3 regions of the Novosphingobium sp. LASN5T genome follow, and region 3 is predicted to be linked to each of the others. Evidence: predicted binding sites of a transcription regulator. Region 3 holds the regulator's gene; each other region holds the start of a gene.
The links. Region 3 encodes LexA, which represses DNA repair genes until DNA is damaged. Its sites were predicted from a motif close to GTTCCNCNCTTGTTCT; they were not measured.
Positions count from the first base shown of each region.

Region 1 (9,756 bases), on a different contig from region 3:
CCAGTGCAATGAGGATTGCCTATTTTTTCTCCGCTCTCCTTGTTCTGACGGGGTCGTCCGCGAACGCACAGTCAACTTTGTCTAACGCGGACAAGACTGCGGCATTCCGCGCGGCCGGATACAAGCGGGTCGGGGCGCAATGGCGAAAATGCGATGATCCGGGGACTGCCAGCTACACTCCGGGTGCAATCGAGCAAGCCAAGGACCTCAACGGCGACGGCCGCCCCGAGGCAGTGATCACCGAAGGCAGCTCTTTCTGTTTCGGGATGACGGGAACGGGCTTCGATTTAGTGAGCAAACAGGCAGACGGCACCTGGAAGCTCATGGTCTCGCGCACCGGCATGGCTTCTTTTCTGTCGACCAAAGGCACCGGGGGCTGGCCTGATATCGAAGTTGGTGGGCCGGGCTTCTGTTTTCCTGTCGAGCGATGGGATGGCCGCGAATATCGCCTCCATCGGCGCCAGTACGAAGGACGACCCTGCCGTCGCTGACTGGGCTTGCGACATCGAACCCGCCCAGCCAATCCTATTACATGAGGCATAACCGAGGAATTTATGCCTCATGGAGTCCTCATGACGGCAGGTTTGAACCGTTACGACATTTCTGCCCACCTTAAGGGCATGAAGCAGGTATCACCCATGACCCGCGTCACGCATGACGAGGGTACTCGTCTGGCAACGCTTGCCAGTGCCGGATGCCGGGCTTCATTCGAGAAGCTCGCGCGCTATTGGCACCCAAGACTGGTCGCTCACGCCTTCCGCTTGCTCGGCCATCGCGAACAAGCGCTGGACGCGGCGCAGTCCGCCTGGGTGGAGATTGCGAGAGGCATCCGGCAACTCCGTGACCCTCGCGCCTTCCCGGCATGGTCCTACCGCATTGTGACGCGGCGTTGTGCGCAGCACATATCAGGACTTCAAGCCGACCGGTCTCTGGCCTTCAGCCTGCAAATGGATGATGTCACCGATCATGGAATGGCGGATGGCTTTGCATCCGATATCGCAGATTTGCAAAGCGCCGTCGCCAAACTGCCCGCAACGCAAAGAGCGGCGGTCGCGCTCTTCTACCACGAGGGATTGAGCGTGGCCGAAACTGCGGTTGCGCTCGATGTCCCGGCGGGAACCGTCAAGACCAGACTGATGCACGCCCGGCACAAGCTGGCGCAATTTCTCCAAGGAGATGAAGATGTCCGATAACGAACGCGCCATAGATGCCGCGATTGCCGCCGAGGAGGATGCCTTGCTCCGCAGCTTCAGCGAGGAGCCACCCTACATGGAGCAATTGCTCGAGATTTTCTCTGGCAAGACGGGATGGGTTAGCCTGGTCATGATGGTGGCACAGCTGGTTCTGTTTGGCTTCGGCACATGGGCTGCCATCCACTTCTTCGCCGCAGCTGACCCGCTTACAGCGCTCAAATGGGGATTACCTGCTGCAATGCTGCTGATAATGTCGCTGATGCTCAAACTAGCGCTATGGCCCGTGATCCACGTTAACAGGCTGATCGGCCAAATCCACAAGCTTGAATTAACAGCGTTGCAGGCGCGGGAGCGGAACCTGTTATAGGCTTGATCAAAGCAGGGACTAACTGCTCAGTCCTTCAGCGAAATGCATAGCCTAACCGCGAAGCAGTCGGGAAAGCCAAGCGGCGAGCGAGATCCTCAATCTCATCGCGCCAGGCCAGATTGTCGAGCCAAGTCTGCCGAATTGAAGATGCGCCATAAATCGCACCGGCCAACTGGCCGGCGATGGCAGCAGTGGTATCGGCATCATCACCGAGGTTAGCTGCCAACAGCACGGCTTCATCGAAGCTCGTGGTATTGGCAACGGACCAGATCGCTGCTTCGAGGCTGTGCGCCACGAAGCCGCTGCTTGAAATCTGATCCCGCGTTTTCCCACGCCAGCTACCGGCCATGATTGGGCCGATCTCAGGTCCATATCGGCCCGCTGGAACCGCCAGGGCCGCATCAAAGTCGGCGCCTAGGATCGCCGCCCTCAAGACGAGAGCATACGCTTCACAAGCGTCGAGGCACGCCTCTGCAGCGTGCGTGGTCATGCTCTGTCGGCGGGCCACTCGCGTTACGACCGCAGGATCCCGCCGGATTCCCCAAATCGCAACAGGCGCAAGCCTCATGAGTGAGCCGTTTCCTGCTGAATACGGATCGGTCGAGCCGGCAATCGGGTCACCAGTTTCCTCGAAGCGAGCAAGGGCTTGGCAGGTGGCAATGCCAATATCGAAGCAGCTGCCCATGGGGCTGAAAGCGCCGTTCCGCCACCAGTTGACGAACCGCCGTTGTGCTTCTTCCGGTTCGAAGACCGAGCCCTTTGCTGCGCTGGCAAGCAGAGCCTCACCAAGCGCAAGGCCCATAGACGTATCATCAGTCCAAGTCCCCGCGTCCAAGCCGAACGGCCCTCCCCCGACCATATCTGTGATGTGGGGATAGGTGTCCCGCGGCTTGAACTCGAGGGTCGTGCCCAAAGCATCACCGACCGCTAGACCAATGAGACATCCAATGGACCGATCGTAAATGCGCTCGATCGCTCGAAGGTGATCTTCCTGCGCTCTCGTCTCGATAGCGCCCGGCCTAACCTGTCGTACTTTGGCGATTGCGGTATCGGCGCCTGTGATGCCGAGTTCGATGAGCAGTCTCGCTGCCACTGTGCCGGCCCGGCCCAACCCTCCCCGGCAATGGATAAAGATGCCCTCCCCGTTGTTGAGAAGACTGCGCAGCTGGGCTCCGGACTGGTGCCATTGTTGCTCGAATTCCTCCCCAGGCGCCGTGACGTCGGGGATCGGGAGATGAAACCATTCCATCCCGCGAGCAGCAACCGCAGTCTCCAGATCTGCGACCCCCAGCAGCTCGATTTCGTGCTTTTCAATAAGAGAGACGACAGCGGCGGCCCCCCACTCACGCACCGCGTCCAGATCCGCCGCAAGGTCACGCTTCCACTCAAAGCCAGCGAGCGCAGGCCCTTGCTTACCGGGACAAAAGGAGATGCCGATGCGTCCTGACGCGGCCGAAAGGGTTGGGATCTGGATCGGATCAGTGGTGCTTGTTCGAAGATTTCTGCTCATGGCGCTTTGATATGAGCCATGTACGACATTATCGGTCGCACGTGCTTAAGGGCATCCTACAGGCATTGGTTGGCGCAAAGGGGCTGTATCGTCGGAGTACTCGAACAGAGCCCGTGCCAGCTCAGCTGGTTCTCCTTCCCCGCGCAGCAGTTCCCGAAATCGCTGGAATTCATCGAGGATGATGAGGTCGGGCTTGAGGGCGCTGACACAGGCGTGCGATAGTTTGCCCCTCAGCGCCCCGATCACGTCATTGCGCTTCCATCGCTTTTCATCAGGGTAAGTGGGCTGTCGGCGGGGAAACAGCGAAATCATTTCCTCGATCGCAGATGTCAGAGCCAAATCAGCGCGAACTGCCTCCTGAAAGTTCGCAATGATCGTCGGATCAATGCCTTGAAGTGACATGCCGCTCACACAGGCATCCCACCGACTATTCCCAGCGTCCACTTGAAGCGCGTTCCTAAGCGGTGTGAACGGGTAGCGAGCTGTCTCGACTGGTGGTAGATGGTCCTCCGCCGAAATTCACCGCTAACCGTTCTGCTGTCCAAGCAATTCCGTAATGCGGCTGCGAAGGGCGCGCGAGCGATCCTGCACTTTCCCACAGCCCACATTTTTTGCGCAGTCAGCATGATCGACCCGGTCCAGCTGACAATTGTGCCGATTCCATTGCTCGCCAGAGGGATGGTTCAGGCCAGAGAGAATTCGGGCTTTGTCGACGATGCCTCGCTTGCCAAGATCATGGAGCACGGCGGCGGGCGTCGGCCCGAACGGGACGATCCAGGCTCTCTTGAAGCAATTGAGCTCGGGGATGAGATATTCCTCCACGAAGCGCACCAATAGCGGGTTGGCTCTCGATTTTGGGTTTTCGCCACCGGAGTAGTTACGCCATTGGTGGCCCTTCTCCTTCAAAACCGGGTAGCGGTACACCGACGTATAATGGGCGCGATTTGCAGCCGTTCCAAACAACTCCGCTGTAGTTTCCAGGTTGAAGAGCTTGTTGAACCCGAAATGATCCATAAGCTGCGCGGCGATGCTCCGCATTGGGCCTTCGAACGATGCGGCCTTCTTCGCATCGCTTAGTGCGCTGGCCATGGCCTGATCATCGAGCCGGGATCCAAGGAGCTTTTGGCGAAGCCGCAAAAGCGCAGTCTCCGCCTGGCGCATGCCCGGCGTTATGCCAACGATGACGATATCAGCATCGGTGTTGATCCAGTCGAACGGTGAGTAGAATGCGCCAAGCTCACCATGCCTACCGCGACCGAAATGCTGGTCGGAAACGAATGACCCATTTTCGACGCCGCGCGTGACTTGGTCGGTTTTCATTGCCGCCAAGAAGTCAGCGATCTGCCGAGCCGCAACTATCGCCTTCTGATTGAGAGACATTGGGCTGGTGGCACCATCGGGGAGAGATTGCCGGTACATATCGGAGAGACTTTCGCTGATCGTGGAGGCAAACGGAGCCCTCCAGCAATGGATGGGATGCCGTCTCTCCGGCTGTCACGCGTGTCCCCGCGTTCAGGGAAACCGGGCTCGGGAAAGGTGAACCGACCTGGTTTCATCCGGCGCGAAGCGTGTCGCCGGCCGCACGGGCGCTCGTAAGGGCGCCATCCCGATCGCCCCTCCGGCTATTCAGCTGGGGCGGTGTTGGACAATCGGGCTCTGTCGAAGCTCGTGACGTAGGTTACGACTGGATCGATGGCGGCGAGCGGTCCGTTGCCGTCCGCCAGCAGCTTTAGATCAGCCAGGGCGCAGCCCGTTTCATTGGAGATCAGCTCAAGCCTCTGACCAAGAGCCATTCCCGCAATCAACGCTGCGCGAGTTCGCGTGGCCGGGTCGGAGATTTGCTCTAGCCGAGATGCCAGTAGGCCAGGGCGGAGGCTTCCAAGCGTGAAACCGCGACGCGACAGAAGCCAATCGATCGCATCGAAGCGATTGATGGCAACAAAGCCCCGCTGAGAGACAGCACTTTTTCGCTGTCGATACTGCTCGACCGACCGCAGCGGACCGTTCTTTCCGACCCGATTGCGCAGCGACCGCTCTTCTATCCCGGCAAGGTTTGCAACATCGGTGACAGTCAATGGTTCGCTAGTAAAGTCGCCCTGCGACCCGGCATCGAGTGCCTCGAGGAGATGATGCCAAGCCTTCCCCAGGTGGAGGAGCTGTTTGAGCGGGCCATTGCGGCTCGAAGTCCAATCATATGCGGCTAACGCGACATGCGACAGCGATGAAAGAAACTGTTCGATCGGATCGAGAGCTTCCTGTTCGATCTCATTGCAGGAGAGCCACCCATCGCCAACACGCATTCCCAAGGACCGGGCAAGTAGTCGGTCGTGGAGATCTCGGACGCAAGCCGTGATGGCGAGGCGGTCTAAGTCGATGCGGGCCAACTGGACATCGCTTGCAAACCAATCCGTCGGAACGCCGCTTACGTCATTCACCCCCGTTAACTCGGCGACCAACCGTGCGCCGACTTCACCGCCCGCGAGTACAGCGAGCTCTTCCGCCTTGAGTACGAGTGTCTCGCGCAAGTTATGCTCAAGCGCCTCGATTGAGGGAATGTCCATGCCGATCTCCTATGGAAATGATATGTGACCTATCATGACCAAAGAGTCAAGCGAAACGTGATAGGTTACCTATCATGACAAATCCACGCCTACCGCGTGTCAGCGATCGATGCGATCCAAGCGTCAATTTCTGCCTCAACCCAAACTGCGCATTTGGGGCCGAGCGATCGCGACCTTGGGAAGCGCCCTTCGCTCATACGCTGGTAGATGGCGGAGCGGCGTAGTCCGACGCGGGCGATAACCTCCGGCAGGCGTAAAAGCCGTGCCGGCGGCAACACTTCGGGCGGTTGAGGCGTTTGCGTTTCATCTTGTGTTGCATGCGGCATTGCTGGTCTCATTCGCAAGGTTCGGTCCCCTCCGAACTCAAGGATTTACCGGGACAGCGACATTGCGATGTCGCGGCCCACAAAATCATCGATGTGCTTGGCCAGCATTCGCGCCACGAGCTGTGAGGTGCCGTTAGCCCACCGCGGCCGCAGATCCTCAATCCGGCGTCCCAGCGTCCGCTGCAGATGGAGGGGCAGGCTGGTGAAGAACTCTTCGAGAAATTCGCCCATCTCGCCATGCATCCACTCGCAAGCGAGATCTTCCTGCCCGGCGAGCGCGAGAATCATCGATGCGCGGGGGTGCGCTCCACAGGCGGAGAGCACACGTGCTGCTTCGTCGAGCCCGATAGGCCGCTCGCCGCGCGCAAGGCGAAGCAGGGTCTCGCGATGCATGCCGCATTCATTGGCAATCCTGTGGCGGGGTTTGCCGGCGGCTTCGATCGCATGGGCAAGAACGCGGGCCAGGCTTTCATTGGCTGGTCTGGCGGCGGCGGTTGGATGGTACATGGTTGTCTCCTAGCTTCTGCACTGGTGCGACTCGCAGGCATAACGCGAAGCATCCCATGTAGGAAAATTAAAAGAACAGACGCGGAACATCTCGTTTTGAGGCAACTCGGTTCCTCTACCCGAGTCGTCGCCGAATCCCGTCAGTTGCGACGGTATTTACCGACATAAAATTTCAGGTTTAGCGTCTTTATCGCTGGTTTGGAGCGTCGGACTGCAAAAGATGCGTCCGCATCCTTCCACATCAAGGCGGGATTCCCGCTCGACACTTTCCTACGACCATTTCCTAGATGCATGTGGAACACACAGCGAACGCAAGAACGCTGTGACAACCCCTCCAACCGGAGCTTCACATGCAGTCTCTCACCCTCCCCCGGCGCGCCAGCGTCAAGGGTCTCGGCAAGACCCTCAACATTGCCATCCCGGTCGCAATCGCGGCGCTTGCGGCGAGCGCCGCCTATGCCGGCGCTGACACGACCTTCACCCCTGCCCTCACGAAGTTCACCTACATGCCCTCGCAGTGCCAGGATCGAGAGCGGAGGGGACCAACGGCCAGCAAGAAGGAAGCACTATGGCCAGGTCCAAACCCACTGCCCGCGATGCGCTGAAGAAGCTGCGTGAACAGCGTGCCCAACTCGAGAACGAGGAAGCTCGTCTCCGCGAAGAAGCAGCGACCGAACTCGGAAAGCTGCTGATCGAGTGCGGCGCGGAGACGATCGAACCGGTACAGTTACGCCAGATCGTTCGCGCATCGATGGCGCTCGGGATCGAGGAAACGCTGAAGCGGATTGCTCCCGCGTAAGGCCCATCCCGCGGCGGCAAGGGGTTCGATGCCCCGCGCCGCCGCATCGCAGGCCTATAAAAGAAAAGGCCCCGATGGCGTCTGCCACCGGGGCCTTGTCGTGAGGCAAGGACATTCAGTCCTCGTCGATATCGGGAGCACCTTCGTTGCTGCCTGAGCGGCCCTTGGTGAGGAAGTCGACCTTGTCGGCGATGATCTCGCAGCCGTAGCGCTTGGTGCCGCTCTGATCTTCCCACTGGGTGTAGTGGATGCGCCCTTCGACCGTCACGAGCTGACCCTTGGTGCAATACTTGGCGACGTTCTGGCCCAGGCCGTTGAAGCAGGTGATCCGGTGGAATTCGCTGTCTTTGGCGGTGTAGCCGTTTTCGTCCTTGTAGGTCTTGCCATCCTTGCGGGCGGGACGGTCCGTCACGACGGAAATCGAGGTGATGCTGGTTCCACCCTGGGTGGTGCGGGTTTCGGGGTCGCGAGCGATGCGGCCAACGAGGATAACGAGATTGGTCATGGGCTTTCTCCTGATCGAGCAATCCGGGTCCATCCCGGCTGCAAACCCGAGCAGAAGCGCCCCATGGCGAAGCGCACCGAAGGGGAACCCGGAACTGGTTCGGGTGGTGCGGGCAGCCGGGCACAGCCCGGCAACTCGGCCGGACCTGATCCGGGTTGCGCGTTTCGACGGGGGGTGATTCAGGGACAGGTTTGCATCGAAGCCGGATGGAGCTGGATGCCTTGAACAGGTTTGCCCTGCCTCGTTTCCATCCGGTCTTGGCTGTATCATCCCTGCCCGACCTTCCACGGGAGAACCCCTTCCTAGATCGCGATACTGACCGATCCTCCAACCGGTGGCTCATTCCTGGACGAAGATGCTTCGTCGGGGAGAGGCATATCGATCGTCACCCCTTCAGCGCCGTCTAGAGGGTTGCCTCGAAGCATCCAGGTCTGCGGCGTGATCAAGCGCGCCCAATCAGCAAAGGAGGGGATCGAGCCCAGGTCTTCGCGTACGTGCTGTTCGCCGACCAGACGCACCGGAACGACCCGGCCGTCGGCGTTGACGAGGGTCTCGCCAAAGATCGTTTCGAGCATGAATATCCCCTCGGCATGGTGCCGTAGCGCGCGGTGCCGGGGGTCGGCGAGGATTGCCTTCGACTGGTCGAACCATTGGTGCAGCGGGAGATAGTCATCGACCGTGCCGCCCCATTTTCGGACCGACGAGAGGGCGTGGTAGTAGCAGTGGGCCATGCCTGGTCTCCTAGAGCTCGGTCGAGTGATCATCGGTCGCGGTGAAACGCAGGCTGCAGTCGAGCACGAAGGTCGCTTCAGCCACATCGATCACAAGCTCGCCGTAGGCACCATCGTTGATCTCCCAGCCAGGATGATGACGTTCGAGGGCCAGATAGGTCAGCTGCTCGAGGGCCTGCCCAAGCGATTGCTGCTCTTCGGAACCGGTACAATCAAGGCTGTCTGCTTCGCCTTCCATGAGGTAGACTTCCGGGCACGGGATCGCTGCGCCGGCTGCATCGAGGCATGCACATTCTTCAACTGCCCCGCTGTCGCCGCATCCGTCAAAGCGGATCTCGACGCGGGCGATGCCAGCTTGCTGCAAGCGCGGAAGAATGGCTGACTTGAGCTGCTGGATTTCTTCGGTCACTTGCACTTGCCGCTCGGCCTGGCGAACGGCAAAGTCAGCCATCACAGCCTCGATATCGATCATGGAATGCCTCCTGGTAACTGAAGCCAACGGCCATTCGCTGGCTCCAATCGACAGGCGCGCGCCTTTCCTCTGACGGACGACGCCAGCGCCGACCCGGCGCTGGCGCGAGGACCGGCATGACCTCAGTCAGTGCCTGCCGAAGTGCTCTTCGGATTGGTGCCCAGGGGCCCGCGCCGATCGACCACGGTGATACGCCGGGCCTTGGCTTCGATGACCAGACGTTCGAGCACGCCATTGCCCGGAAAGGCGATGATGTAACGCGGATCGAGGGAGAGCATACGCTCGTTGCGCTTGAATCCGGCACGGGCACCCAGGCGCATATCGAGCGAGAACGTGACCTGTGGGATGCCGCGCCGTTCGGCCCAGCTCGATGCCAGGCGGTCGACGCCCTTGGTGTCGCCGCCATGGATGAGCACCATGTCGGGCACGCGGTCGCGGACCTTGTCGAGCGTTGCCCAGACGTTGTTGCCGAAGGTCAGTGCATCGTCTTCGGTCGCATGACGGGTGCGCCCGCCAGCGAACACGACAGGGGTTCCTTCGGGCACTGCCGCACGGCGCTTGGCCTCGGCACGGGCGCGCAGGAAGTCGCGCCCTTCGACGAGTGCGGAAGTCAGCATGACGCTGTGGTTGAAGCGAGAACTGGAGACCGGCTTCCAGGAGGAACCGAACTCGTTGAGGTACAAGGCTGCGGCGACCTCGCGCATCTCTTCAAGCGCCAGCATCGCGCTTTCGGCACATTGCGCCCGCTCGACCTGGGTCTCGAGTTCATGTGTGTGAACCTCGGA
Region 1 covers NZ_RQSI01000016.1:1,388-11,143, reverse strand. Annotated here, with positions in the region: gene EH199_RS12220 (hypothetical protein) at 9-491, shown strand; gene EH199_RS12215 (RNA polymerase sigma factor) at 573-1,193, shown strand; gene EH199_RS24675 (DUF6768 family protein) at 1,183-1,560, shown strand; gene EH199_RS12205 (ADP-ribosylglycohydrolase family protein) at 1,595-3,070, opposite strand; gene EH199_RS12200 (hypothetical protein) at 3,116-3,481, opposite strand; gene EH199_RS12195 (hypothetical protein) at 3,596-4,450, opposite strand; gene EH199_RS12190 (hypothetical protein) at 4,693-5,631, opposite strand; gene EH199_RS12185 (AlpA family transcriptional regulator) at 5,721-5,957, opposite strand; gene EH199_RS12180 (transcriptional regulator) at 6,003-6,464, opposite strand; gene EH199_RS12170 (DUF6437 family protein) at 7,033-7,263, shown strand; gene EH199_RS12165 (single-stranded DNA-binding protein) at 7,379-7,768, opposite strand; gene EH199_RS12160 (hypothetical protein) at 8,071-8,499, opposite strand; gene EH199_RS12155 (DUF6878 family protein) at 8,510-8,971, opposite strand; gene EH199_RS12150 (DUF2493 domain-containing protein) at 9,094-9,756, opposite strand, start outside.
Region 1: the regulator LexA is predicted to act here: its motif matches at 6,537-6,552, upstream of EH199_RS12180 (transcriptional regulator).

Region 2 (9,756 bases), on a different contig from region 3:
GGGAAAGCGGCCAGGAACAGCGCGACTTCGGCGATGTCGTCGACCGTGGTGAATTCGCCATCCACGGTCTGGCCGAGCATGACCTTCTTGATCACGTCCTCTTCGGAAATGCCGAGTTCCTTGGCCTGTTCCGGGATCTGCTTGTCGACCAGCGGCGTGCGTACGAAGCCGGGGCAGATCACGTTGGTGCGCACGCCCTTCGGCCCGCCTTCCTTGGCGATCACCCGTGACAGGCCAAGCAACCCGTGCTTGGCGGTGACATAGGCGGACTTCAGCGGCGAGGCTTCCTTGGAATGGACCGAGCCCATGAACAGCACGCTGCCAGACCCCTGCTTGTACATGTGCGGCAGCACCGCCTTCGAGGTGAGGAAGGCGCCGTCGAGGTGGATCGCCAGCATCTTCTTCCAGTCCGCGAAGGCGAACTGTTCCACCGGGTTGACGATCTGAATGCCCGCGTTGGAGACCAGCACGTCCACCGTGCCCCAGGCATCGACCACCTGCTGGACGCCGGCATTGACCTGATCTTCCTGCGTCACGTCCATCGCCACCGCGATCGCCTGGCCGGGATGGTCGGCGTTGATGCCGTCGGCCGCCGCCTGCGCCGCCTCGATCTTGAGGTCGGCGATCGCGATCTTGCCGCCCGCCGCGGCATAGCGCTTCGCGATGGCGAGGCCGATGCCGCTGGCCGCGCCGGTGACGATGCAGACCTTGTCCTTGAGTTCCATTTACTTGCTCCGGTTGCTTTAGGGGCGGTCCCCGAAAAGATTCTGAGATTCAGGCGAGATCGAGCGTGGCGATGCCCCGGGCGGGCGGGTGCCGCTTCTTCCAGCGAGGGCTGGCGAAGGAACGGCGCACGTCGTGCATGCCCGCCTGCCAGTGGCCTTCCATCGTCATGCGCGAAAATTCATAGTCCTTGCTCTGCGTTTCGTAATCCTCGCCCCGGTTGATGAGATGCAGGATGGTGACGGGGCTGTCGCACGAATTGGCGCGCAGCAGCGCCACGTCGGGATCATTACGCAAGTCCTCCGGCAGCTTGTCCGCCAGCCGCGCTGCGGCGGCTTCGAGCGCCTCGATCCGCTTCTGCATGTCGGTGTTGAGCCGGGTGCGGCTGGAATAGCGGATGTCCTTCTCGCGCTGCGCGGCTTCCGCCAGCGTGCGCGGCATCAGCCCGCGCGCGCTGAACAGGTCCACCTGAAACACCAGCAGCGGGCGCCCGTTCCTTTCGTCGAGCACGTATTGCAGCGGCGTGTTGGAAACGATGCCGCCGTCCCAGTACGGCTCGCCGTCGATCATCACCGGCGGGAAGCCCGGCGGTAGCGCGCCGCTGGCCATGATGTGTTCGGGCTCGATCAACCGGTCGCGGTTGTCGAAATAGGCGAAGTTCCCGGTCAGCACGTTGACCGCGCCCACGCTGAAACGGGTCGGCCCTTCGTTCAGCAGATCGAAATCGACGAGATCGAGAAGGGTCTGCCGCAACGGGGCGGTATCGTAGAGGCTGATCGCTTCGGGCGATCCGGGCAGCGCCAGCCACGGCGGGGTCAGGCGCGGGGCGAAAAAACCGGGGATGCCGGTTAACGCCACTGTTGCCGCCGCCGCCTCGTTGAACACGCGCCGCCCCCACCCTTCCGCGAAAGGCGAGGGGAAGGGGACGCGCGAGGACGCCTGTTCCCAGAACTCGCGCAGCCGCCGCGCGCGCCGTTCGGGCGGGTTGCCGGCGATGAGCGCCGCGTTGACCGCGCCGATCGAGATGCCGGCGATCCAGTCCGGATCGTGCCCGGCTTCGGCCAGTGCCTCGAACACGCCGGCCTGGTAGGAACCGAGCGCGCCGCCGCCCTGGAGGACGAGAACGACTTGTTCCCGGTCATCCGCCTGATTTCGGTCTTCAGATTGCCGGACCTTCGATCTGGCCATGCGCTGCTCCGCTTGCGAATCCCCGCAGAGGAAATCCCGGTCCGGTTTGTGCACTGCAACGAAGGAAGTGCAAGAGCGGTTCCCGTGCCGGCGACCTTGTTTCGCACCGTTTCGGGCGGGAGCGGCCGCTATTTGCCTGCGGGGTTCCAATTCGCCCGCCGCGCACCTACATGCTCGATACCATGGCCCGTCCGACTCCCGTTGCTTTCGACAAGAAGAAGATCGTCGCAGAGAACCGCCGTGCGCGTTTCGATTACCATATCGAGGACGTGTACGAGGCGGGAATCGTGCTGACCGGCACGGAAGTGAAATCGCTGCGCTTCGGCGAGGGATCGATCGCCGAAAGCTATGCCGAGGTCAAAGGCGGCGAGGTCTGGCTGATCAATTCCAACGTGCCCGAATTCAGCCACGGCAACCGCTTCAACCACGAGCCCAAGCGGCCGCGCAAGCTGCTGCTGAAGGAACGCGAGATTTCCAAGTTCCACGGCGCGGTGGAGCGCAAGGGCATGACGCTGGTGCCGCTGTCGGTCTATTTCAACGGCCGGGGCCGGGCCAAGGTGGAACTGGCGCTGGCCAAGGGCAAGAATGCGGCGGACAAGCGGACCACGATCAAGGAACGCGACTGGAAGCGTGAAAAGGCGCGGATCATGAAGGAGCACGGCTGACGCGCTTCACCGGTTCGAAAGCGGGGCAGGGCTAGAGCGGCGAAATCGGCCCGAAGGTGGGGCGGCGGGAAACGGGTGGAACGCAGGACGCGATGTTCGACAGGATCGTGAAATGGGCGCAGGCCAACATGCCAACGCGCGAGCAGATGGAGCAGAACCGCTTCGCCCGTCCGCTCGCCGCGCGCCATGAGCTGTGGCGGTTCACCCGCCGGTCGGTGCCGCGCGGCGTGGCGGCGGGCCTGTTCATCGGCATCTTCGCGCTGATTCCCGGCGTGCAGATCGTCGGCGCAGCACTGATGTGCGTTCCCGTCCGCGGCAATATTCCGCTGGCTGCGCTGATGACGTTCATCTCGATTCCGCCCACGACGCTGTTCGTGTTCCTGCCGGGCGCGATCTGGGTGGGCAACAGCTTCGGCTATCACGCCGATTTCCTGACGGTGCGTGAGTTGGTTACGCGCGGAGCGGGTGTGGGTGAATGGCTCGCCTGGTTGGGCAGCGATGCCGCGCCCTCGCTGTTGATCGGTCTGTTCCTGATTTCGCTGCTGGCGGCGGTGGCGGGATATGTCCTCTCGGCGCTCGGCTGGCGCTGGTGGACCGGGCACAAGCGGCGCACGCGGCTGATGCGCGCGGCCGCGCGGGATCACGCCGAATGAACGAATCGCCGCTCGCGCTTGGTCCCGTGGCGCAGAACGCCAGGGCACCCTGGCGCGAATGGCTGTTGCTGGGCGGGTCGCTGGTGGCGACGGCCGTCCTGCTGTGGGCGGTATCGGGCGAACCGGTGGTCGCGGTGGCCTTTGCCGGTGGCGCGCTGCTGCTGGGCGGTGCGCTTCGGCTGGCCCTGCGCCTGCGCCCGCAGGTGGCCGCGCCCGATTTCGCCGCGCCCGACTGGTCGGTGACCCATGCCGCGATCGAGCGGCCGGACATGGGCATCGCCATCACCGATCGCGCCGGCCGGTTGGCCTGCGCCAGTCTGCGGTTCAGCGAATGGTTCGGCCTTGGCGCCGCCCCGCCGCGCCTGCCGGTGTCGAAGCCGCAGGCCGAGGCGCTGGATGCCGCCGCCCGCACCGCCTGGCGCGATGGGCGTGCCACGCTGGACCTGATCGAAACCGCAACCGGCCGCTGGAGCGGTGAAGTCGCCCGCGCAGGGCGGGGCGAGGATTACCTCGTGTGGCGTTTCACGCCCGTGAACCAGCGCGATCTGGTGGCGGAGATGGTGCAGCACATCGGCGGCAAGGTGGGTCGCGCGCTGGCCCGCGAAAGCATCCAGGCGGCGGTCGTGGCGCCGGACGGGCGCATCCTTGCCGGAAATACCGCGTTCGCCAGCCGCGCCAGCGGGGAAGAGAACGGCGCGGTTGCCGGGACCGAATTCGTGGCCTGGTTCCGCTCGGACGAGCAGGAGCGGATCTACTACGCGCGGGAGGGGGCCAAGGGCATCCCGGTGCGTTTCATCCACATGCCGGTAGCCGATCCGGACGGGGGCATCGATGCCGATCCCTCGCACACCGCCTCGCTGTTCATCCTGCTCGACAACCAGGGCGGGGTGGGCGACGCGCGCACCGGCCTGCCGCAGATCGAGGCGCTGCTCGCAAGGCTGCCGCTGGGCCTGGCCATGACGGACCGCGACGGGCGCTTCCTGTTCGCCAACCGGGCTTTCCTGCGCGCCGCCGGCCATGACGACACGATGCCGCCTCCCTATCCCTCGGACCTTGTCATCCGCGAGGACAAGGGCGCGCTCGCCGATGCCGTGCGCCGTTACGCGCAAGGGGCGCCGACGGCGGGCGACGTTGCGGTGCGGCTGCGGTCCTCGCCCGAGGAGCCGGTTTCGCTGAGCCTGGCCGGCGTGCGCGGGCTGGGCGATGGCGCGGTGCTGCTCAGCCTGAAGGATTCGAGCGAGGAAACCCGTCTCAAGCGCGAAATCGCGCAGGCCACCAAGATGCAGGCCGTGGGCCAGCTTGCCGGCGGCGTGGCGCACGATTTCAACAACGTGCTGACCGCGATCATCGGGTATTGCGACCTCATGCTGATGCGCCACACGCCGGGCGACAGCGATTACGACGATATCCAGCAGATCAAGGCCAATTCCAACCGCGCGGCATCGCTGACGCGCCAGCTGCTCGCCTTCTCGCGCCAGCAGACGCTGCGCCCCGAAGTGCTGCAACTGCCCGACGTGGTGGCCGAGGTGTCCACCCTGCTCAAGCGGCTGCTGGGCGGCAAGATCCAGCTGGAAGTGACGCATGACCGCGGCCTTGGCTTCGTGCGGGCCGATCCGGTGCAACTGGAACAGGTGCTGCTTAACCTGGCGGTCAACGCGCGCGATGCCATGGCCGACAACAAGAGCGGCGGGGTGCTGCGGCTGATGACCCGGCGCATCACCGCCGCCGACGTGCGCGGGATGAAAAGCGATATCCTGCCGATCGGCGATTACACCGCGCTGATCGTCGAGGACAACGGCCACGGTATCAAGCCGGCGCTGCTCGGCAAGATCTTCGAACCGTTCTTCACCACCAAGGAAAAGGGCAAGGGCACCGGGCTCGGGCTTTCGACGGTCTATGGCATCGTCAAGCAATCGGGCGGGTTCATCTTCGCCGAAAGCGAGGTAGGCCGGGGTACGCGGTTTTCGATCTACCTGCCGGTCCATGCCCCCGATCCGGCAGCCAGCCTGGAAGGCCCGAAGCCGAAGGCTGATGTCCGGCGCGAATGGAGCGGCGGTGGCCGCGTGCTGCTGGTCGAGGACGAGGACACCGTCCGCGCCGTGGCCGAGCGCGCGCTGGTGCGGCAGGGCTACGAGGTGACCACCGCCGCCGACGGCGAGGAAGGGCTGGAAGCGATCGGCCGGAACGGGCCGTTCGACCTGGTGGTGAGCGACGTGGTGATGCCTTCGATGGACGGCCCCGCCATGGCGCGGGAGATTCGCCGGCTGAAGCCCGATCTGCCGGTGCTGTTCATGTCGGGCTATGCCGAAGAGCAGCTGCGGCGCGATATCGACATCCCCAACATGCACTTTATCGCCAAGCCGTTCTCGGTTGCGCAGATCGTCGCGGCCGTGGAAAAGGTTCTGCGAGGCGCATAAAATCTATAATCTACAATGGTATGGATGATTTTCCGGCGATGTCGGGAAAAATTTTCGTTCCCATCTTGTTCTTATGGAACAAAGTGGGTACATAGTCCCTGTTGACGGTTCAGGTCAGCCATCTCTAGCAAGGGGACGAGAAGCCATGGCGGCGCAGCTCAAGCTCATTCAGGAAGGCAAAGACAAGGAAATGGATCGTCAGAAGGCGCTCGACGCGGCGCTCGCCCAGATCGACCGGGCATTCGGCAAGGGCTCGGTGATGAAGCTCGGCTCGAAGGAGACCATGCAGGTGGAAGCGATTTCCACCGGGTCGCTCGGGCTGGATATCGCGCTCGGGGTTGGCGGCCTGCCGCGCGGCCGCGTGATCGAAGTGTACGGGCCGGAAAGCTCGGGCAAGACCACGCTGGCGCTGCACGTCATCGCCGAAGCGCAGAAGAACGGCGGCACCGCCGCGTTCGTCGACGCCGAACACGCGCTCGATCCGGTCTATGCCAAGAAGCTGGGCGTCAACATCGACGAACTGATCGTCTCGCAGCCCGATACCGGCGAACAGGCGCTGGAAATCACCGACACGCTGGTTCGTTCCAACGCGATCGACGTGCTGGTGGTCGACTCGGTCGCCGCGCTGGTGCCCCGGGCGGAAATCGAGGGCGAGATGGGCGACAGCCACGTCGGCCTGCAGGCGCGCCTGATGTCGCAGAGCCTGCGCAAGCTGACCGGTTCGATCAGCCGTTCGCGCTGCATGGTGATCTTCATCAACCAGCTGCGCATGAAGATCGGCGTGATGTACGGCAATCCCGAAACCACCACCGGCGGCAACGCGCTCAAGTTCTATGCCTCGGTCCGGCTCGACATCCGCCGCACCGGGCAGATCAAGGACCGTGACGAGATCGTCGGCAACTCCACCCGCGTCAAGGTCGTCAAGAACAAGGTCGCGCCGCCGTTCAAGCAGGTCGAATTCGACATCATGTACGGCGAGGGCATCTCCAAGATCGGCGAGATTCTCGATCTCGGGGTCAAGGCCGGGCTCGTCGAAAAGTCGGGTGCGTGGTTCAGCTACGATTCGATCCGCATCGGCCAGGGGCGCGAGAACGCGAAGAATTACCTGCGCGAGAACAAGGAAGTTTGCGACCGTCTGGAAGCCGCCATTCGCGGCCGCACCGAACAGGTTGCCGAAGGACTGATGGCGGGGCCGGACGCGGACGACGACATCTGATCCTTCAGGCTGACGGGCGCGGGCATCTTCCTCTCGCTCGCGTCCGTCCAGCCAGACCAAAGAACCGGCACGCTCCCCGGCAGGAGCAGTGCCGGTTTCTTGGCGTCGGGAGGGATCGGGAAGAAGGCGAACGGACATGACGGACATCGGCGAATGGCAGGGCGGCGTGGGCCGGAGCTGGGCGGACGAGCACGCCAGGACGGACCGGAGCTTTTCCCGGATGACGCCGCATCTGCTGGCGGCGATCCATGAAGAGCAGGCGCGGTACGTCGTCGATATTGGCTGTGGCGCCGGCGAACTCTCGCTTGCGCTCGCGCGGGGCCGCCCCGATGCGATGGTGACCGGTGTCGACGTTTCGGCGGACTTGGTGGCGGCTGCGTCGGCACGGGCTGCCGGATTGGAAAACGTGCGTTTCGCCGTTGCCGATGCCTCGACCTGGCAGCCGGAGCAGGCACCGGACCTCTATGTCTCGCGCCATGGCGTGATGTTCTTTCCCGAACCGCCAGCCGCTTTTGCGCACCTTTCCGCCATAGCCGCGCCGGGCGCGCGAATCGTCTTCTCCTGCTTCCGCACCCCGCGCGAGAATCGCTGGGCGAGCGGCATCGCTTCGCTGCTGCCGGAATCCGGCGCGTCCGTGTCAAACCCATCCCCGACTTCAGCCGATCCCTTTGCGCCGGGGCCGTTCGCGTTCGCCGATCCCGATCATGTGCGCACCTGCCTGCGCGGATGGCGGGACGTGACGTTCACCCCGGTCGATTTCGACTATATCGCCGGAGCCGGACCCGATGCCGTGGCCGAAGCGCTGGCGTTCTTCGGCCGGATCGGTCCCGCGGCGCGGGCGATTCGCGTGATGTCCGAAGCGGAGCGGCCAGCCTTCCTGGAACGGTTGGCAAATCTGCTCGAAAGCCACCGTTCAGGCGATGTCGTCTCGTTCCCCGCGGCGGTCTGGCTGGTGCGCGCGACGGCCGAATAGCATGTGCGATCACATTGATCGGCGAAACGTGCTTGTTCCGGGCCGAACGCTCGCTTAATCGGCGGCTCATGACGTCGACGAACGAAATCCGCCGGTCCTTCCTCGAATACTTCGGCTCGCAAGGGCACGAGGTGGTGCACAGCGCGCCGCTGGTGCCCTACAACGACCCGACCCTGATGTTCACGAATGCGGGCATGGTCCCGTTCAAGAACGTGTTCACGGGGCTGGAAACGCGCGCCGTGCCGCGCGCCACGTCCTCGCAGAAGTGCGTGCGCGCCGGCGGCAAGCACAACGACCTCGACAACGTGGGCTATACCGCGCGCCACCACACGTTCTTCGAGATGCTCGGCAACTTCTCGTTCGGGGACTATTTCAAGGAACAGGCGATCACCCACGCCTGGACGCTGCTGACACGCGAATGGGGCCTGCCCAAGGACAAGCTGCTCGCCACGGTCTATCACACCGACGACGAGGCGTTCGATCTGTGGAAGAAGATCGCCGGCCTGCCTGAGGACCGCATCATCCGCATCGCCACCAAGGACAACTTCTGGGCGATGGGTGATGATGGCCCGTGCGGGCCGTGCTCGGAAATCTTCTTCGACCACGGCGACCACATCTGGGGCGGCCCTCCGGGATCGGCCGAGGAAGACGGCGACCGCTTCATCGAGATCTGGAATCTCGTGTTCATGCAGTTCGAGCAGGCGGCGGGCGAAATCGTCGGCAACCTGCCCAAGCCCTCGATCGATACCGGCATGGGGCTGGAGCGCGTAGCGGCGGTGCTGCAGGGCGAGCATGACAACTACGATACCGACACGTTCCGCGCGCTGATCGCCGCGTCCGAAGGGCTGACCGGGGTGAAGGCGGAAGGCGACCAGCGCGCCAGCCATCGCGTGATCGCGGACCACCTGCGCTCGACCAGCTTCCTGCTGGCGGACGGCGTGCTGCCCTCGAACGAAGGGCGCGGCTATGTGCTGCGCCGGATCATGCGCCGCGCCATGCGCCATGCACACCTGCTGGGCGCGAAGGAGCCGCTGATGCACCGGCTCGTCGGCGCGCTGGTGACGGAGATGGGCCAGGCCTATCCCGAACTCGGTCGTGCGCAACCGCTGATCGAGGAAACCCTGCTGCGCGAGGAAGTGCAGTTCCGCCGCACGCTCTCGAACGGCCTCAAGCTGCTCGACGAGGCGACGACGGAGCTGGGCGAGGGCGACAAGCTGCCGGGCGAGACGGCGTTCCGCCTCTACGATACCTTCGGCTTCCCCTATGACCTGACCGAGGACGCCCTGCGTTCGCGCGGGATCGCCGTCGACAAGGACGGCTTCGACACGGCAATGGCGCAGCAGAAAGCGGCGGCGCGCGCGGCGTGGAAGGGGTCCGGCCAGACCGCCGACAGCGAAGTGTGGTTCGACATCGCCGAGCGCGAGGGAGCGACCGAATTCACCGGCTACACCGCGACAAGCGGCGAGGGGCAGGTGGTCGCGCTGGTGAAGGACGGCAAGGAAGTCCCGTCGGCGAGCGCGGGCGACGAGGTGGTCGTCCTGACCAACCAGACCCCGTTCTATGGCGAATCGGGCGGCCAGACCGGCGACAGCGGCACGATCACGGGGAGCGATGGCCTGCAGATCGCCATCAGCGATACGGCAAAGCCGCTGGGCCGGCTGCACGCGCACCACGGCAAGGTCGAAGCCGGCACGATCAAGGTGGGCGACGCCGTGGCGCTGGCGGTGGATACCGCGCGCCGCGATGCCACGCGCGCGAACCATTCCGCCACGCACCTGCTGCACGCGGCGCTGCGCCACCGCCTGGGCGCGCACGTGACGCAGAAGGGCTCGCTGGTCGCGCCTGATCGTCTGCGCTTCGATTTCTCGCACCCCACGGCGCTCAGCGCCGAGGACATCGCGGTGATCGAGGCCGAAGTGAA
Region 2 covers NZ_RQSI01000008.1:81,965-91,720, reverse strand. Annotated here, with positions in the region: gene EH199_RS07770 (3-hydroxybutyrate dehydrogenase) at 1-725, opposite strand, end outside; gene EH199_RS07765 (patatin-like phospholipase family protein) at 775-1,911, opposite strand; gene smpB (SsrA-binding protein SmpB) at 2,094-2,576, shown strand; gene EH199_RS07755 (DUF2062 domain-containing protein) at 2,669-3,229, shown strand; gene EH199_RS07750 (response regulator) at 3,226-5,646, shown strand; gene recA (recombinase RecA) at 5,792-6,862, shown strand; gene EH199_RS07740 (trans-aconitate 2-methyltransferase) at 6,999-7,835, shown strand; gene alaS (alanine--tRNA ligase) at 7,904-9,756, shown strand, end outside.
Region 2: the regulator LexA is predicted to act here: its motif matches at 5,703-5,718, upstream of recA (recombinase RecA).

Region 3 (9,756 bases):
CGAAGCCGGCGTGCGCAACGATATCGGCCAGGGCCTTGTCGCCCGTCAGATCCTGGTGCCCGCCGGGTTCGGCGCGACGATGCCGCGCGATGCCGCGCTGCGCTATGCCGCGCAGATCAAGGAACGCCGCGATGGCGTGATCGCCACGATCCCGTCGCTGGCCTTCGCGCCGAAGCAGCCGGCTTCCGACCAGCAGCTCGATGCCTTCTACAAGGCCAACCTGGGCCGCTATCGCCAGCCCGAACGCCGCACCGTGCGTTATGCCTTCCTCGATGAAGCCGCGCTCAAGAGCGTGCCCGCGCCCAGCGATGCCGAAGTCGCGGAACGCTACAAGCTCAACGCGGCGACCTATGCCGCTTCCGAAACCCGCACCGTCACGCAGGTTATCGTCCCCACCGAAGCGGCCGCGCGCGCGCTGGCCGCGGAAGTGGGCAGCGGCAACGCGATCGAAGCCACCGCCAAGGAAAAGGGTCTGGGCGCCACGAAGCTGCCCGACCTGACGCGCGAGGCCCTGTCCTCGCAGGCGTCGGACGCAGTGGCGGCCGCCGTGTTCGCCACGGCCCAGGGCCAGGTTGCCGCCCCCGCGCGCAGCCCGATCGGCTGGCACGTCATCCGCGTGGATGCGATCACCCGCAAACCGGGCAAGACGCTGGATCAGGCCAGGGCGGAAATCGTCGCGGCGATGACGCTCGAAAAGCGCCGGGCGGCGCTGACCGACATGTCCGCCAAGATCGAGCAGCAGTTCGAAAACGGCACCAGCCTTGCCGACGTCGCCAAGTCGATGGGCCTCACCGTCCAGACCACCGCGCCGCTCCTCGCCACCGGGCAGGTCTTCGGCAAGCCCGCGGAAAAGGCCCCGGCGGACGTCGCGCCGCTGCTTGCGGCGGCGTTCTCGATGGAGCGCGAAGGCGAACCGCAGATTTCCGAAGTGCCCGGCAGCACGAAGTTCGCGCTGTTCGACGTGGGCGAGATTACCGAGGCCGCTCCCGCGCCGCTGGCGCAGATCAAGGACGTGGTCGCGCGTGATTACGCTGCCGATCAGGGTTCCGCCCAGGCAAAGATCGCCAGCGACAAGATCATGGCCGCGCTCGCCAAGGGCACCTCGCTCGCCGATGCGCTGAAAACGCTGGGCGTGGCCCTGCCCGCCCCGCAGGCCGTGAACATGGAGCGTCAGCAGCTTGCCGCGGCCGGTGGTCGCGTGCCCGCGCCGCTGGCGCTGATGTTCAGCATGGCGAAGAAGACCAGCAAGCGGCTGGAAGCGCCGGGCAAGCAGGGGTGGTTCATCGTCACGCTGAACGACATCATCCCCGGCCAGGTCGCCGCCAACGATCCCATGCTGCCCACCATCCAGCGCGAGCTGGGCGCGGCAGCCGGGCGCGAACTGGCCGACGAACTGCGCACCGCCATCCGCAACGAAATCGGCGTCAAGCGCAACGAAACCGCGATCGCGGCCCTGCGCAAGCAGTTGACCGGGGGCCAGTAAGCCGATGGTCGATGCGGCGGTGATCGAGAACGCGCCGGCCCGGACCGGACGGCCCGAAAACTGGGACGCGGCGCACGCCGCGCTCGCCGACGGTCGCCCCGCGCTCATCTGGCGGCGCCTGATCGCCGATACCGAAACGCCCATCGGGGCCGCGCTGAAGCTGATCGAACCGGGGCGAGGCGATTTCCTGCTCGAATCCGTGCAGGGCGGCGAAGTGCGCGGGCGTTACAGCCTGCTGGGGCTGGACCCCGATCTGGTGTTCCGCGCCACCGGCCGCGCCGCCGAGGTCAACCGCGCGTGGCGACATGATCGCGAAGCCTTCGCCCCGCTGCCGGGTGACAGCCTGACCGAACTGCGCGCGCTGGTGAAGGCTTGCCACATCGACGTGCCGGCGGCGCTGCCTTCGGCGCTCGCCTGCCTTGTCGGCTATTTCGGCTACGAGACCATCGGCCTGGTCGAAAAGCTGCCCCGCGCGCCGCAAAGCCCGCTGGTCCAGCCCGACATGCTGTTCGTGCGCCCGACCGTGGTGCTGGTGTTCGATCGCCTGTCCGACGAGCTTTTCGCCATCGCGCCGGTTTGGGCCGGCGGCGGCGCTTCGCCTGCGCAGGCGCTGGAAACGGCGGGCGAGCGCATCGACGAAGCGCTGCGCCGCCTCGCCCGCCCCGCACCGCAGGACGCGCGGCTCGATGCGCCGGTGGACGTTGCGCTTGCCCCGGCGATGGCACCCGAGGACTATGCCCGCATGGTCGGCCGGGCCAAGGAATACATCGAGGCGGGCGACATCTTCCAGGTGGTGCTGGCGCAGCGGTTCAGCGCCCCCTTCCCGCTGCCACCGATCGCGCTTTACCGGGCGCTGCGCCGGATCAACCCTTCGCCGTTCCTCTATTTCCTCGACTTGCCGGGCTTCGCGCTCACCGGCTCAAGCCCGGAAATCCTCGTCCGCATCCGCGATGGCGAAGTCACCATCCGACCCATCGCCGGCACGCGCCCGCGCGGCAAGACGGCGGAGGAGGACCGCGCCAACGAGGAAAGCCTGCTGGCTGATCCCAAGGAACGCGCCGAACACCTCATGCTGCTCGACCTCGGCCGCAACGACGTGGGCCGCGTGGCCAAGGCGGGCACGGTCAAGGTCACCGAGAGCTACACGATCGAACGCTACAGCCACGTCATGCACATCGTCTCGAACGTGGTGGGCGAACTCGATACTCAGCGCGCGGATTCGGTCGATGCGCTGTTCGCGGGCTTCCCGGCGGGCACGGTCAGCGGCGCGCCCAAGGTCCGCGCCTGCGAGATCATCGCCGAACTCGAACCCGAAACGCGCGGCGCCTATGCCGGCGGCGTCGGCTATTTCGCGCCCGACGGCTCGGTGGATAGCTGCATCGTGCTGCGGACCGGCGTGATCAAGGACGGCGTGCTCCACGTCCAGGCCGGCGCGGGCATCGTGGCGGACAGCGATCCCGTCTACGAACAGCGCGAATGCGAACACAAGTCCGGCGCCCTCTTCGCCGCCGCGCGCGAGGCGATCCGCGTGTCTAGCGATCCGGGCTTCGGGCAGTAGGACTCCATCATGATCCTCGTCATCGACAATTACGACAGCTTCACTTGGAACCTCGTCCACTACCTGATGGAGATGGGCGCGGAAGTGGATGTCGTCCGCAACGATGCGCTGTCCGCCGGGCAGGCGATATCCTCTGGCGCGCAGGGGTTCCTGATCTCGCCCGGTCCCTGCACGCCCAACGAGGCCGGGATCAGCCTCGATCTGGTGGGCGCGGCGGCGGACGCGGGCGTACCGCTACTGGGCGTGTGCCTGGGCCACCAGTCGATCGGGCAGTATTTCGGCGGGCAGGTGGTGCGCGGCGGGCTGATGCACGGCAAGACCTCGCCCGTCACGCATGACGGCACCGGCATGTTCGCCGGCATCCCCTCGCCCTTCACCGCCACGCGCTATCACTCGCTGATCGTGACCGACATTCCCGATGTGCTGGCGGTCAACGCCACCTCGGACGATACGCACGTCATGGGCTTCCGCCATCGCGAGCTGCCGATCCATGGCGTGCAGTTCCACCCGGAATCGATTGCCACCGAACACGGCCACGCCATGCTGGCAAACTTCCTTCGGCTGTGCGGCGTGGACGCGAAAGTCCCGGCGTGACCGCGCTGCCGCCGGTCGACCGCCCGCTCGACGAGGACACCGCCGAGCGGGCCTTTGCCGCGATTCTTGATGGCGCGGTGGCGGACGAGGCGATCGCCGCCTTCCTCGTCGCGCTGTCGGAGCGGGGCGAGACGGCGAGCGAGATTGCCGGCGCGGCGCGGGCGATGCGCGCGCGGATGATCCCGGTGCAGGCCCCCGCCAACGCCATCGACGTCTGCGGCACCGGCGGCGACGGGCACCACACGCTCAACGTCTCCACCGCCGTCAGCCTGGTCGTCGCGGCCTGCGGCGTGCCCGTGGCCAAGCACGGCAACCGTGCCGCCAGTTCCAAGGCCGGCGCGGCTGACACGCTCGAAGCGCTGGGCCTCAACCTCGATCGCGCCGCTGAAACGGCGGAAGAGACGCTGGCGGACATCGGCATCGGCTTCCTCTTTGCCGCGCGCCACCACCCGGCGATGGGCCGCATCATGCCGATCCGCAAGGCGATCGGCCGGCGCACGATCTTCAACCTGATGGGGCCGCTGGCTAACCCCGCGCAGGTCTCGCGCCAGCTCGTCGGCATCGCCCGGCCCGCCTATGTGCCGATCTATGCCGATGCGCTGGCCCGGCTCGGCACCGCGCGTTCCTTTGTCGTCTCGGGCGACGAGGGGCTGGACGAACTCTCGCTCGCCGGTGGCAACGAACTGGCCGACGTGACCGGCGCGGAGATCGTGATGCGCCGCGTCGCGCCGTCCGATGCCGATCTGCCCACCGCACCGATCGAGGCAATCCGGGGCGGCGATCCCGCGCATAACGCCGAAGCCCTGCGGCGCCTGCTGCTGAGCGAACCCGGCGCTTATCGCGACGCCGTCCTCCTCAACGCCGCCGCCGCGCTGATGGTCGCGGGCGAAGCGCGCAACTGGCACGAAGGCGTGGAGGAAGCGGCCGAGGCGATCGACAAGGGGCTGGCCAAGGCCCTGCTCGATTGCTGGATCGTGGCGCTGCGCTAGAGGCCGGGATTGCGTGCGCGCCGGTGTCTCGACTTCGCTCGACACGAACGGAGGTTGAAGGACACCCTGTCCCCGTTCGTGTCGAGCGAAGTCGAGACACACCGCACCACCCTCTCGACTCGCCCCGCGCAGTCCCGCTAAAGCGCCGCGATGACCGACAAGCTCACCGAGATCTGCGACACCAAGCGCAGCGAAGTCGCCGCCCGCAAGGCCGCCACCTCGCTGGCCGACCTGGCCGCCCGCGCCGCCGGGCAGAGCGCCCCGCGCGGGTTCGAGGCGGCCTTGCGCGCGAGAGCGGCCGCTGGCTACGCGCTGATCGCGGAGATCAAGAAGGCGAGCCCGTCCAAGGGCCTGATCCGCGCCGATTTCCAGCCCGCCGAACACGCGCGGCAGTATGAAGCCGGGGGCGCGGCCTGTCTTTCGATCCTGACCGACGCACCCTATTTCCAGGGGCACGAGGATTTCCTGATCGCCGCCCGTGCCGCCTGCGCGCTGCCGGTGTTGCGCAAGGATTTCATGGTCGATCCCTGGCAGGTCACGGAAGCCCGCGCGATCGGGGCCGACGCCATCCTCATCATCGTCGCCGCGCTGGACGACGGCGCGATGGCCGAGATCGAGGCCGCCGCGATCGAACAGGGCATGGACGTGCTGGTGGAGGTCCATAACGAGGCCGAGATGGAGCGCGCCGCACGGTTGCGCTCGCGCCTGATCGGCGTCAACAACCGCGATCTCAAGCGCTTCGTCACCGATATCGCCATCACCGAACGGCTGGCCCCGCTGGCCCCGCAAGGCACGCTGCTGGTCAGCGAAAGCGGCATCAATACCCATGCCGATCTCCAGCGGCTCGAAAAGTGCGGCGCACGCACCTTCCTGGTCGGCGAAAGCCTGATGCGCCAGACGGATGTCACGGCGGCGGTAAAGGCCCTGCTTCAGGGCTGATCCGCCGCTCCGCATCGGTCCATTTTCACCATACCTTGCGTCCTGGCACGGCAGTAGGGGCGATCCCGTCCCAACGGCACGGGCGGCAAGGTGAAAGGTGGCATGAAGGCAGTCTTGCGGGGATCGCGCCGCGTCCTGCCCGCCGCCGGCACGGTCCTTTCCTTCCGCACCGCTCCGTTCACGCGCTTTTCGCCGGCCGAAACCGGGCGGTGGGCCGCATTGCGCGTGATCGGTGCCAGCCCCCCGATAATCGTGATTCTTGTCCTGGACGGGATCTGGACCGCGCGCCCGTCGCTCGCCGAAACCGCCGCCTGCGGCATCCTGCGTGAACGCCGGTTCTCGCTGCGCCGCGAACCCGCGATCTTCGGCCTGCAGCCGCCGGACTGGAAGCTGGCCGACCTGCGCGAACCGATGCTGCTGGGCGAAACGCCGTTGTCGGCTCAAGACCGAGCCCATGCCGAAGCCATCGCCTGCTATGGCATCGGCGCGCGCTATGGCACCTCGCTCGCCAGCGCGAGCGAGGCTGCCGAGGGCGAATGGCGCTGGGCGCATGATCGCGATGCCTTGCGCGATGAAGTCGCGCGCGAACAGATCGCCGAAAAGGCGGAAGCAGCTGCCGCCCGCACCCGCTTCGTCGCCCGGATGGCCGGGCTGACGTGGGACCGTCTGCGCGCCGAAACGCCGCTGGCAGGCTGGAGCGCGGCCGAGACGGGGCTGCCGCCCGCGTTCGTGGCCGGCGCGCGCCGGGCGCTGCTGCTGGCCTGCGCCGAACTCTCCGCACTGGCGCCGAAGCCGCGCAAGCCCGCCGCCCGCGCGATCTTCAAGCGCTGCGTGGCGTGGTTCAACCATGCCGATCACCGCATCGGCGGCATGATCGGCACGGCGGAGCGCGACGACATCCGCGCCGCTCTCGCCGAGATGGCCCGGCTTGCCGGGCAGAAGCGGCTGCTGGAGGAAATCGACGGCTGGCGCGACTGGTAGGGTTGGACGGCCACCCTGTCGTCATTGCGAGGGGCGCAGCCCCGCGGCAATCCCGGGCAGCACGCGCGGCTGTGGATTGCTTCGCTTCCGCTCGCAATGACGAACGGACCACGCGGCACTGATCGGCCCCTAACCCCCTGTCCTAAGCCGCGATCCTCTGGCATGACCACGGCATGACAGCCTGCTTTTCCTTTTCTCGCGGCGCGGTCTTTACCGGCCCGTGCCCACCCCGTGTTCCTTCGCCATGGACCGTGTCAACTTTGTCAACTTCGCAAGATTGCTGCGCATGAGCGGGCTTACGCATCTCGATTCACAAGGCCATGCGCGCATGGTCGACGTCGGCGGCAAGGCGGAAACGGCGCGCGTCGCCATCGCGCGGGGCCGCATCCGCATGACGCCGGCCACGCTTGCCGCCATCCGCGAGGGCGATGCGCCAAAGGGCGACGTTCTGGCGGCAGCGCGGATCGGCGGGATCATGGCGGCGAAGAAGACGGGCGAGCTCATCCCCCTGTGCCATCCGCTTGCGCTCGATGCGGTCGCAGTGGAGTTCGCCTTCGTGCCCGATGGCGTGGAGGTGACTGCCACTGCCTCGCTCACCGGCCGGACTGGCGTGGAAATGGAAGCGCTGACCGCCGTCTCGATCGCGCTGCTGACCATCTACGACATGGCCAAGGCGCTGGACAAAGGCATGGTGATCGAACAGGTCCGCCTGATCGAAAAGCGCGGCGGCAAGTCGGGCACGTGGCGCGCGGACGAAGAGCGGCAAGACCAGGCATGAAAACCCCACCGTTACCGCTGGAGGAGGCGCAGCGGCGCCTGCTCGCGCTGGCCCCCGCGCTGCCGGTGGAACGTCGCCCCGCCGCCGAATGCCTGGGCTTCCATCTTGCCCAGCCGCTCACCGCGCGGCGCAACCAGCCCGAGGCGGCGCTCTCCGCCATGGACGGATACGCCCTGCGCGCGGCCGATCTCCCCGGCCCGTGGACCGTCGCGGGCGAAAGCGCCGCCGGCCATCCGTTCGATGGCACGGTCGCGCCCGGACAGGCGGTGCGGATCAGCACCGGCGCCGTGGTTCCCGACGGCGCGGACATGGTGCTGATCCAGGAAGACGCCACGCGCGAAGACGACAACCTGCGCCTGACGGGCGAACCGCCCGTGCCCCGAGACAAGCACATCCGCCCGCGCGGCATGGATTTCAGCCTCGATGCCCCCTTGCTGCCGGCCGGGCAACACATGGGCGCGGCGCAGATCGCGCTCGCCGTTGCCGCCGGGCACCATTACCTTGCCGTGCGCCGGCCGGTGAAACTGGCCGTGATCGATTGCGGTGATGAACTGGTCGCCCCCGGCACCACGCTCGCGCCGCACCAGATTCCCGCCAGCAACGGCCCGATGCTGGCGGCGCTGGCGGCGGCCTGCCAGGTCGTGACCGATCGCATCGGGCCGATCCCCGACCGGCTCGACGACCTGACCGCCGCGCTGGACCGCGTGCGCGATGCCGATGTGGTGGTTACCAGCGGCGGCGCTTCGGTGGGCGATCACGATCTCGTTCGCCCGGCAATCGAGGCCACCGGCGCGACGCTCGATTTCTGGCGGGTCGCGATCAAGCCGGGCAAGCCACTGATGGTGGCGCAACGCGGCAGACAGGTGATCCTGGGCCTGCCCGGCAATCCCGCCGCCGCCTTCGTGACCGGCTACCTGTTCCTGCTGCCGCTCCTCCGGGCCGCGCTGGGTGCGGCGGAAACGCTGCCGCGCCTGATTCCGGCTCGCCTCGCGCAGGATATGCCGGCGGGCGGCGGACGTACCGAATTCCTGCGCGCCCGCTGGGACGGTGCCAGCGTGACGCTCGATCCCCTGCAGGATTCCGGTGCGCTGTCGTCGCTCGCGCGCAGCAACGCGCTGGTCCGGCGCGAAGCCCGCGCGCCATTGACGCCAGCGGGAACGGATGTTCCGGTCTATTTGCTGGAAAATGGCGGAATTGCTTGACGGGTGCGTTTTGGTTGCTTATTCGTTCCGCATTCGTTCACTATGGAGTGACGCGCAATGCTGACGCGCAAGCAGCACGAACTGCTGACTTTCATCCAGCTCCGGCTTGAGGAGTCCGGCATTTCCCCCTCGTTCGAGGAAATGAAGGAAGCTCTCGATCTCAAATCGAAATCGGGCGTCCACCGGCTGATTTCAGCGCTGGAGGAACGCGGCTTCATCCGTCGGCTACCCAACCGCGCCCGCGCTCTGGAAGTGCTGCGCCAGCCGGACAGCGCAACCACCAAGGCCGCGTCGCGCACGGCTCCCGCCAACGATGTGGTCGTGCCGCTGCGCAGCCCGCCGAAGACCGCACCGGCGCCGGCCAACGACGTCATCGAAGTGCCGCTGCACGGCCGCATCGCCGCCGGTGCCCCGATCGAGGCGCTGGAAGGCTCCAGCGTATTGCCGGTGCCCGCAGCCCTGCTCGGCGCGGGTGAGCATTACGCGCTGGAAGTATCCGGGGATTCGATGGTCGATGCCGGGATTTTCGATGGCGATTTCGCGCTGGTCCGCCGCACGGACATCGCCCGCGATGGCGAAATCGTGGTGGCGCTGATCCGGGGCGAGGAAGCTACGCTCAAGTACCTGCGCCGCGAAAAGGGCATGATCCGGCTCGATCCGGCCAACGCAGCCTACGATCCGCAATACTACCGTCCCGATGAAGTGCAGGTGCAGGGAAAGCTGGCGGGGCTGCTGCGCCGCTATCACTGATCCGTTGAAGCGGGCGACGGGGCGGCTTCCGGCCGGCGCGTCGCCCGCCAGCGATACCAGCCGTGGTGCCCCTGCGTCTCGGCCACGGTGCGCACGGTGCCAGCGGCAAGATCGATGGCGAGCCCGCCGGTCCGTGCCAGCAAGGCCCGGTCCGCTTTCAGCATCCTGGGCAGGCAGGTGCGTGGTAAGCGGCGATCTGCGATGACAATGTCGGCCGCTGCGCAGGCCCGTTTCAACTCCCCGATCTCCACCAGATTCTGCCCGCGCGCCATCAGCACCGCGAACGAACGCCCGCCCCGCTTCAGCGCGATCCGGCAGAAGTCGGCGTTGCAGACCGCAGCGGGCCAGGTGTCGAGCGGGCGGACGTTCCCCTCCATCCCGGCCATTTCCAGCAGGTTTTCGCGGGTATAGTCCCCGCGCGTCTGGCGCAGCACCAGCAGTTCCGGCCCTTCCCCGGTCAGGCCCACATGCCGGCCATCGCC
Region 3 covers NZ_RQSI01000001.1:270,502-280,257, forward strand. Annotated here, with positions in the region: gene EH199_RS01325 (peptidylprolyl isomerase) at 1-1,483, shown strand, start outside; gene trpE (anthranilate synthase component I) at 1,488-3,041, shown strand; gene EH199_RS01335 (aminodeoxychorismate/anthranilate synthase component II) at 3,051-3,635, shown strand; gene trpD (anthranilate phosphoribosyltransferase) at 3,632-4,624, shown strand; gene trpC (indole-3-glycerol phosphate synthase TrpC) at 4,775-5,563, shown strand; gene EH199_RS01350 (hypothetical protein) at 5,666-6,544, shown strand; gene moaC (cyclic pyranopterin monophosphate synthase MoaC) at 6,831-7,322, shown strand; gene EH199_RS01360 (molybdopterin molybdotransferase MoeA) at 7,319-8,524, shown strand; gene lexA (transcriptional repressor LexA) at 8,582-9,274, shown strand; gene EH199_RS01370 (ComEC/Rec2 family competence protein) at 9,268-9,756, opposite strand, start outside.